Regions from separate parts of the Arthrobacter sp. TB 23 genome, predicted to be linked through region 2. Evidence: predicted binding sites of a transcription regulator. Region 2 holds the regulator's gene; the other holds the start of a gene.
What was found. The regulator LexA, encoded in region 2, represses DNA repair genes until DNA is damaged. The targets are predictions, from matches to a motif close to TCGAACANNTGTTCGA.
Positions count from the first base shown of each region.

Region 1 (3,413 bases), on a different contig from region 2:
CGCTGTGCGAGCGGGCTCTCGAGCTCTCGGGTAGGGCCAGACAGGAGGCAATCGCCTAACACCCGGTCCCGGGAAGTACTGTGACCAGGCAGCGCCAGTATCGGGACAATACCGCGCGCGTCACTGGCGGGGCATATCGTGCCGGCGAATTCAGAACCGGCCGCAGAGTCATTTGCTTGAAGGGGACCAAGGCCCACCCGTGGTCAGTGGTCGGCAGTACTTTCATCCAGTCGGCTTTTACTCAGTTGGCCTTACTCAGTCGGCTTTCACAATGGCGAGTTCATCCCACTCGGTGGTGTACCGGGGGGAGGAATACCGGCGGCTCATGGTCCAATCGGCCGGGGCGCACATACCGGCCCGACCCAGTCCGATACTTCCCGTACCGTACTTCTGGGTCACCTCACCGAGGAGCGCTCCGATGTTGCGCCGCTCGTGCACCGAAACGAAGACGTCCAGTTGCGGTTGAAACCCGGCGGGGGACAGATCGGTGAGCATCACCCCGGCCCGAGCGTAGGGGACCCCCTCCCCAAGGTGTCCCTCAAGGGCCCCGACAGCCGCCCGCGTCAGGACCACGGGATCAGCGGTCGGGGCGGGCAGTCTCACGGTCACGGACGGGAAGGAGGAAGCAGTCCGGTGGAAATGTGATGTGCCAGCAAACACGGTCATGCTCTTGGCGAGTTGCTTCGCCCGGGACAGGCGCACCGCCGCGGCCTGCGCGTAGAGACTCATCACCTGATGCATTCCAGCGAGCGTAGTGACCGGCGTCGAAAATGAGCGGGAAAAGATCATCTGCTTTTTGTCCGCGCGCTCCGTTTCCAGTTCGATGCACGGCACACCGCGCAGCTCCAGGATGGTGCGCTGCATGAGGACCGAGAATTTCCGTCGCATCAGCAACGGGTCAGCGGCACGAAGGTCAGCGATGGTAAACACGCCGATGGCATTGAGCCGTTTTCCGAGCCGGCCAGCAATACCCCAGACCCCGGTGACCGGGACCCGCGACATGATGTGGTCGATGTGGGCCCCGGGCATGGTGTCGAGATTGCAGACCCCACCCATCGCAGGGTTTTGTTTGGCCACCCGGTTGGCAAACTTGGCAAGGGTCTTGGTCGGGGCGATTCCGACGCAGACCGGCAACCCCGTGTGCAGCGCCATGGCGGCCCGGATGGCCCAGCCTTGATCCTGTAAGGACTGCGGCGAACCCGCGAGACCAAGAAAGGACTCATCGATCGAGTACACCTCCTGCCAGGCGGCGAAGCGTCCCATCAGCTCCATGGCCCGTGAACTCAGGTCTCCGTAGAGCTCATAGTTGCTGGAGCGCTGAATGAGCCCCCAGCCGGGGGCCTGGGCGGAGATTTTGAACCACGGCTCGCCGAGTGGAATGCCGAGGGCTTTCGCCTCATTGGACCGGGCCACCACACAGCCGTCGTTGTTTGACAAGACCACCACCGGGACGCCCGCCAGGCTGGGATCGAAGACACGTTCGCAGCTGACGTAGAAGCTGTTGACGTCGACGAGGGCTATCCGGGACGGTTTGGTACGGTCGGCTGCTGCCGCGGACGGGTAATGGCCCGGGCCATCGGGCACCCGGGAATGGTAATCGGTCATCGCAGCGGCTTACACGTAGTGCAGGCAGCGGGTGACTACCCCCCACACCGACAAATCGGACAGTTCAGCGACAGTGATGTCCGGATAGTCGCGATTTTCCGCTTTGAGGATGACCCCGGTGGCGCCAAGGTGTAGCCGTTTGATCGTCAACTCGCCGTCCAGGATCGCCACCACCACCGATCCGTGGTGGGGCGCCAACGACCGGTCCACGATCAGCTCATCCCCGTCTTTGATACCGGCGCCGGACATGCTGTCGCCGGAGACCCTCACGATGAAAGTACAGGTGGTGTCTTTGATCAGGTGTTTGTTGAGGTCAATCCCGCCGTCGTAATAGTCCTGTGCGGGCGAGGGGAAACCTGCGGGAACGGAGACCGGCGCGACGTCGGTGAAGTGGCCTGGCGGGGTTCCGTGTAACTGAGCAATATGGGCTACAACGGTCACGGCGTCCCTCGATTAGTACATATATTCGAACGAAATAAGCGTAGCATCCGACCCGGACCTTTCAGCGGGGCGGAGTCAAAAGTGCGGTCGGCTCAGTGCTAGATTTCACGGGGACGCAACAACACCACGGGCGGCTACTTGCTTACCGGGTGACCGACTGAAAGCGGATTGGGGAACGGGTGATGGACTGGATCTGGTTCCCTGTGATGGCGATTGTTGCCGCGGGATTCGGCTTTGCCGGCGGGTGGGCAGCGATTGCTGCGGACCGTCATCGCCGCACGCCCGAGGCTGCGACCGCCGGTCAGGTTGAAGTGCCTGAACCCCCTCGGCTGCGGGAAGCTGACTGGGCCGTGTACTGGCAGAAGGACAACATCTGGGTGTTGACCAACACCGGATCAGCCAAGGCAACTGCGGTCGACGTGCAATTCGAGCAGTTCGCTGTGGAGTCCTCGAATCTGCGAAGCACCATGCAGACCTCGGGGGAGGCCACGTTCAGTGGCTATCTGCGGGGAAAAAAGCCAGCCGTGCTTATCTCGTGGGCCACGGAAGACAGCGAACAGCGGGGCCCCGCGCGACGCGCCATCCCGCTTCAGGGCAACCGCCGCTGGCAGGACTGGTGAACTACCAGGACCGGTGATCCGACGCGACCGCTGACCTACTAGCACTCTCCGAAGCCGCCGTTGTTCAGCTCCGGCAGCTCGGCGGAAGCATCCCACCGTGAGCGGTTCCAAGGCTGGGTGGGGTGGGTCATGGTGTGCGCTTTCCGGTCAGCTGAGCTTCCTGATGCTCTTCCGGAATTTTCTTTCAGCATCGGCCTGGATCGAATTCTCGGCCTCATGAAGCACTCCGTAGGCGAAAGTGTTCTCTCCGGCCCGTCGCGCCGCACGGGATGCTTTGAGGAGATACTCCTGAAAGAGGACGCTGTCGCGGTGGGTTCCCAGAATGTCCTGGATCTTCTCCGATGACTTCATTGACTTTCCCACCTGCCCGCCGAAAGCGAATCCTGAGGCCCCCTCAACCGACCTGATCGCGTAGCGCAGGCGCTTGGACCTCTTGCGCACCTCGTGCAGCAACTCCAGCTGTGAGTCCAGATCTGATGCGCGGCTGGCACGTTGAGCGGATTTCACCACGATCTCCTGCTGGCGGTTGACCGCTGGCGGAAGGTTCGTGGCAGCCTTCCCGCCGTTGTTCTTCTCGCCCTTCAGCGGGACCCGGGCGGTGAACTCGTCGAGGGCATCAAGGGTAGCGAAGTATTCAGCGGAATTTAGGTCCCGGAGGACTGCCGAGTAGGCCTTCTGGTACCGGGCGGCCGATGACTTGTCCAACCGCCTCATCACGTGCCGGGGGATTGACCCCGGTGGCCGGTT
Region 1 is NZ_ALPM01000018.1:14,796-18,208, forward strand. Features, by position in the region: gene cydD (thiol reductant ABC exporter subunit CydD) at 1-59, shown strand, start outside; gene B384_RS0101775 (Y-family DNA polymerase) at 256-1,605, opposite strand; gene B384_RS0101780 (LexA family protein) at 1,615-2,046, opposite strand; gene B384_RS0101785 (hypothetical protein) at 2,229-2,666, shown strand; gene B384_RS0101790 (CYTH and CHAD domain-containing protein) at 2,814-3,413, opposite strand, start outside.
Region 1: the regulator LexA is predicted to act here: its motif matches at 2,060-2,075, upstream of B384_RS0101780 (LexA family protein).

Region 2 (3,413 bases):
CAGCAGGCTGAGGGCGCTGACGGTGCCTGCGTGGGCGAACTCGGCATAGGCCTCATCGACGATCACGATTGCCTGCGCGTCGCTGCCCGCCTCATAAACCGCTTCCACCACATCCAGGCCCAGCGCTGAGCCGGTCGGGTTGTTCGGCGAGCACAGGAAGACGAGGTTCGCGCCGGATTCGCGCACTTCGCGGGCCGCGTCGGCGGCGCTGAGCTCGAACCTGTCGTTACCCTGCCCTGCGATATAGCGGGTGCCGGTGCTGCTGGCCAGCAACGGATACATGGAGTAGGTCGGGGGGAAGCCGATGGCTGATCGACCCGGGCCACCGAAGGCCTGCAGCAGGTGCTGCAGTACCTCGTTGGATCCGTTGGCGGCCCACAGGTTTTCGGGCGTCAGTCCGTGGCCGAGGTAGCGTGCGAGATTGGTCCGGAGTTCGGTGAACTCACGGTCGGGGTAACGGTTCAGCCCCCCGACCTCCCGGCTCACCGCATCAACGATTGCCTGCCGGACATCGTCCGGCACTCCATGGGTATTCTCATTGACGTTTAGGAGGATGGGGACATCCAACTGGGGTGCCCCGTAGGGGTGCTTGCCCCGCAGATCCTCACGCAGGGGCAACCGGCTCAACCGCTCAAACTGTTCGCTCACCTGTCAAGGTTAAGCGTGGAGTGCTGCAGGTGCAGAATCGACGGGCCTTCACCCTTCATCAGGATCTTCACCGCGTTCGCAGAAGCTCCACACCCGGTGGCCGATACTGGCCGACCGGGTTGGAGGGTTCTGGGGGTGCAGCACTGGCTGTCGAGGAGTTACCGGTTGGTGGGGACATCCAGTTGCTGCCCTGCCTGCAGCACTGAGGTGCCCAGGCTGTTCAGTTCAACGATCTCGGAGACGACGATGCGCGGATCGCGGTCCGGAGCGAACTCGGTTGCCAGCTGCCAGATGGTTTCGCCGGCTGCGACGCTGACACTGACGGTCTCGGTCACCTCTCCGCCTTCAGCTGATGCCTTGGCAGGCGAGTTGAAAAATCCTGACAACATCAGAACGGCCGACGCGAGTAGCACGATCGGCAATCCGACCAACAGGAGCCGGCCCCTGCGGGTAAGCCGCAGCTTGGTGGCGCCGCTCTTGGTCGCGTCGCTTTCGGTGGTGGGGAAATTCTGGTGTGTGGTGATGACAGACATGGATACACCTCTCTGTACTCTCGAATCAGTCCATTCGGTCCTGGGGTATGAGCCCGGGACCAACCCTGAAGGTTGAAGGCGGTGTTCGAGCTAAAACCGGCGATTCCTGTTTTGTTCGAACTTATCTTCGAATTACTGCTTGTTTATTTTTAGCACTGATTGACGAACTTTGTCGAGACACGATCGAACAAATGTTTGAAAACGTGTCCTGACTCCCTTACCGTTAGGGCAAGGATGAAGGTTCGGGATCCAGCAGAAACCAGCACATCATCCGCCACTGACAAAATAAGCTCGGCCCCTGGAATCCAGGGATCTGCCGGGGTACATGGATTCTTATCGAAGGGACAGCGACCGTGAAAGAGTCCGACGCACCACTGGATGAACCGGCCTCCGACCTTGCCCCGGCTGACCCCGCCCCGGCCGTCCTGCCAGCCCGTGGCCGCCCGCGTGGGCGCCAGGTGCCCAAGGGCATGACGCCCCGCCAGAAGAAGATCCTTGAGACCATTCAGCGGGCCATCGGCACCAACGGGTATCCGCCCTCCATGCGCGAGATCGGAGACACGGTGGGGCTCGCCAGTCTCTCGAGCGTCACCCATCAGTTGTCGCAGCTCGAGCGGATGGGCTATCTCAGGCGCGATCCGAAGCGCCCCCGCGCCATGGAGATCCTGCTTCCGCTGACCCTCGACCATGATCAGCACAGCGGCGAAGAAGGATCGGGGCAGGGCACGACACCGGACGTCGGCGGCGCGATCGACGCAGCCATGGTTCCGATGGTGGGGCGGATCGCTGCCGGCGGCCCGGTGCTGGCCGACCAGGTAGTGGAAGATGTCATGCCGCTACCCCGCCAGTTGGTGGGCCACGGCGATCTCTTCATGTTGCGGGTCTATGGCGATTCGATGATCGACGCCGCCATTTGCGACGGTGACTGGGTAGTGGTCCGGCGCCAGCAGGAAGCACAGAACGGTGACATCGTGGCCGCGCTCCTCGACGACGAGGCGACTGTGAAGACTTTCCGTCAGCGCGACGGTCACACCTGGCTGCTCCCCCAGAACACCCAGTACGAGCCGATCCTGGGAGACCTCGCCACGATTATGGGCAAGGTCGTCTCGGTCATGCGCGCCCTCTAACCCCCGGGCGTGGGTTTTCCTGCCAGCCGCTCCAGGACGCCGACCGCCGTCGTGCGATCGGTGGTGGACCAAAAAGGCGGCAGCGCGGCACGCAGGAATGATCCGTAGCGTGCGTTGGCGAGCCTGGAATCGAGGATCGCCACCACCCCCTTGTCTTCGGCTGCGCGGATGAGGCGTCCGGCGCCCTGAGCGAGGCGGACGGCCGCGTGGGTTGCCGAAACACTCATGAAACCGTTTCCACCGGCTTTCGCTACGGCTCTCGTCCGAGCTGTCATGAGTGGGTCGTCAGGGCGCGGGAAGGGAATGCGGTCGATGGTCACCAGCCGGCACGACCGGCCTGGCACATCGACGCCCTGCCAGAGTGACATGGTGCCGAAGAGGCACGTGTCCGGCTCATCCGAGAATTGTTTGACCAGCGCCGACATTGACGATTCGCCCTGGCACAGGATTTCGAAGTCGACCCGAGGGCGCAGTGCTTCGGCCGCGTCTTCGGCCGCGCGGCGGGAGGAAAAAAGTCCCAGCGCCCCACCCCGCGATGCTTTCAGCAAGACCTCCAGTTCGTCGAGCTGCTCAGGCGAGGTGCCCCGCTCCGGCTTTGGAAGGTCCTTCGCGACATACAGGACGCCCTGCTTCGGGTAGTCGAAGGGGCTGCCGACGTCGACGCCGGTCCATGACGGCGCCGAGGCGCCCGCGAGACCGAGCGAACCGGCGACTGGACCGAATTCGGCCCCGATGGCGAGCGTTGCCGAGGTCAGGACCACTGTGTGATCGGCGAACAGGCCTTCCCGCAGCTTCCCGGCCACGGACAGTGGCGCGATGTTGATGGTCGCGGGTGCGTCGTCGTCGGGCTGTGAATACCCGGTGCCCGGTGAGAAGGTGCTTGGCCGTGAGGCCCAGAGCACCTCACCGGCCGGTGTCGCCGTCAGAAGCCGCTCGCAAAGTTCGAAGACGGCGAGGACGTGGGACTTCGCCATCTGCCGGCCACCGTCTGCCGGGGTCGGTCCGTCTCCTTTGGCGTCCGACAGGACGGCCCGGCAGGCTTCGCGGACCTGCGTGATCGCCGTTTCCTGCTCCTCGGTGAGTCCGGCAGCCATTAATCCCGTGG
Region 2 is NZ_ALPM01000085.1:13,828-17,240, forward strand. Features, by position in the region: gene B384_RS0112435 (histidinol-phosphate transaminase) at 1-648, opposite strand, end outside; gene B384_RS0112440 (LysM peptidoglycan-binding domain-containing protein) at 807-1,181, opposite strand; gene lexA (transcriptional repressor LexA) at 1,652-2,308, shown strand; partial or broken gene B384_RS0112450 (ATP-dependent DNA helicase) at 2,305-3,413, opposite strand, start outside.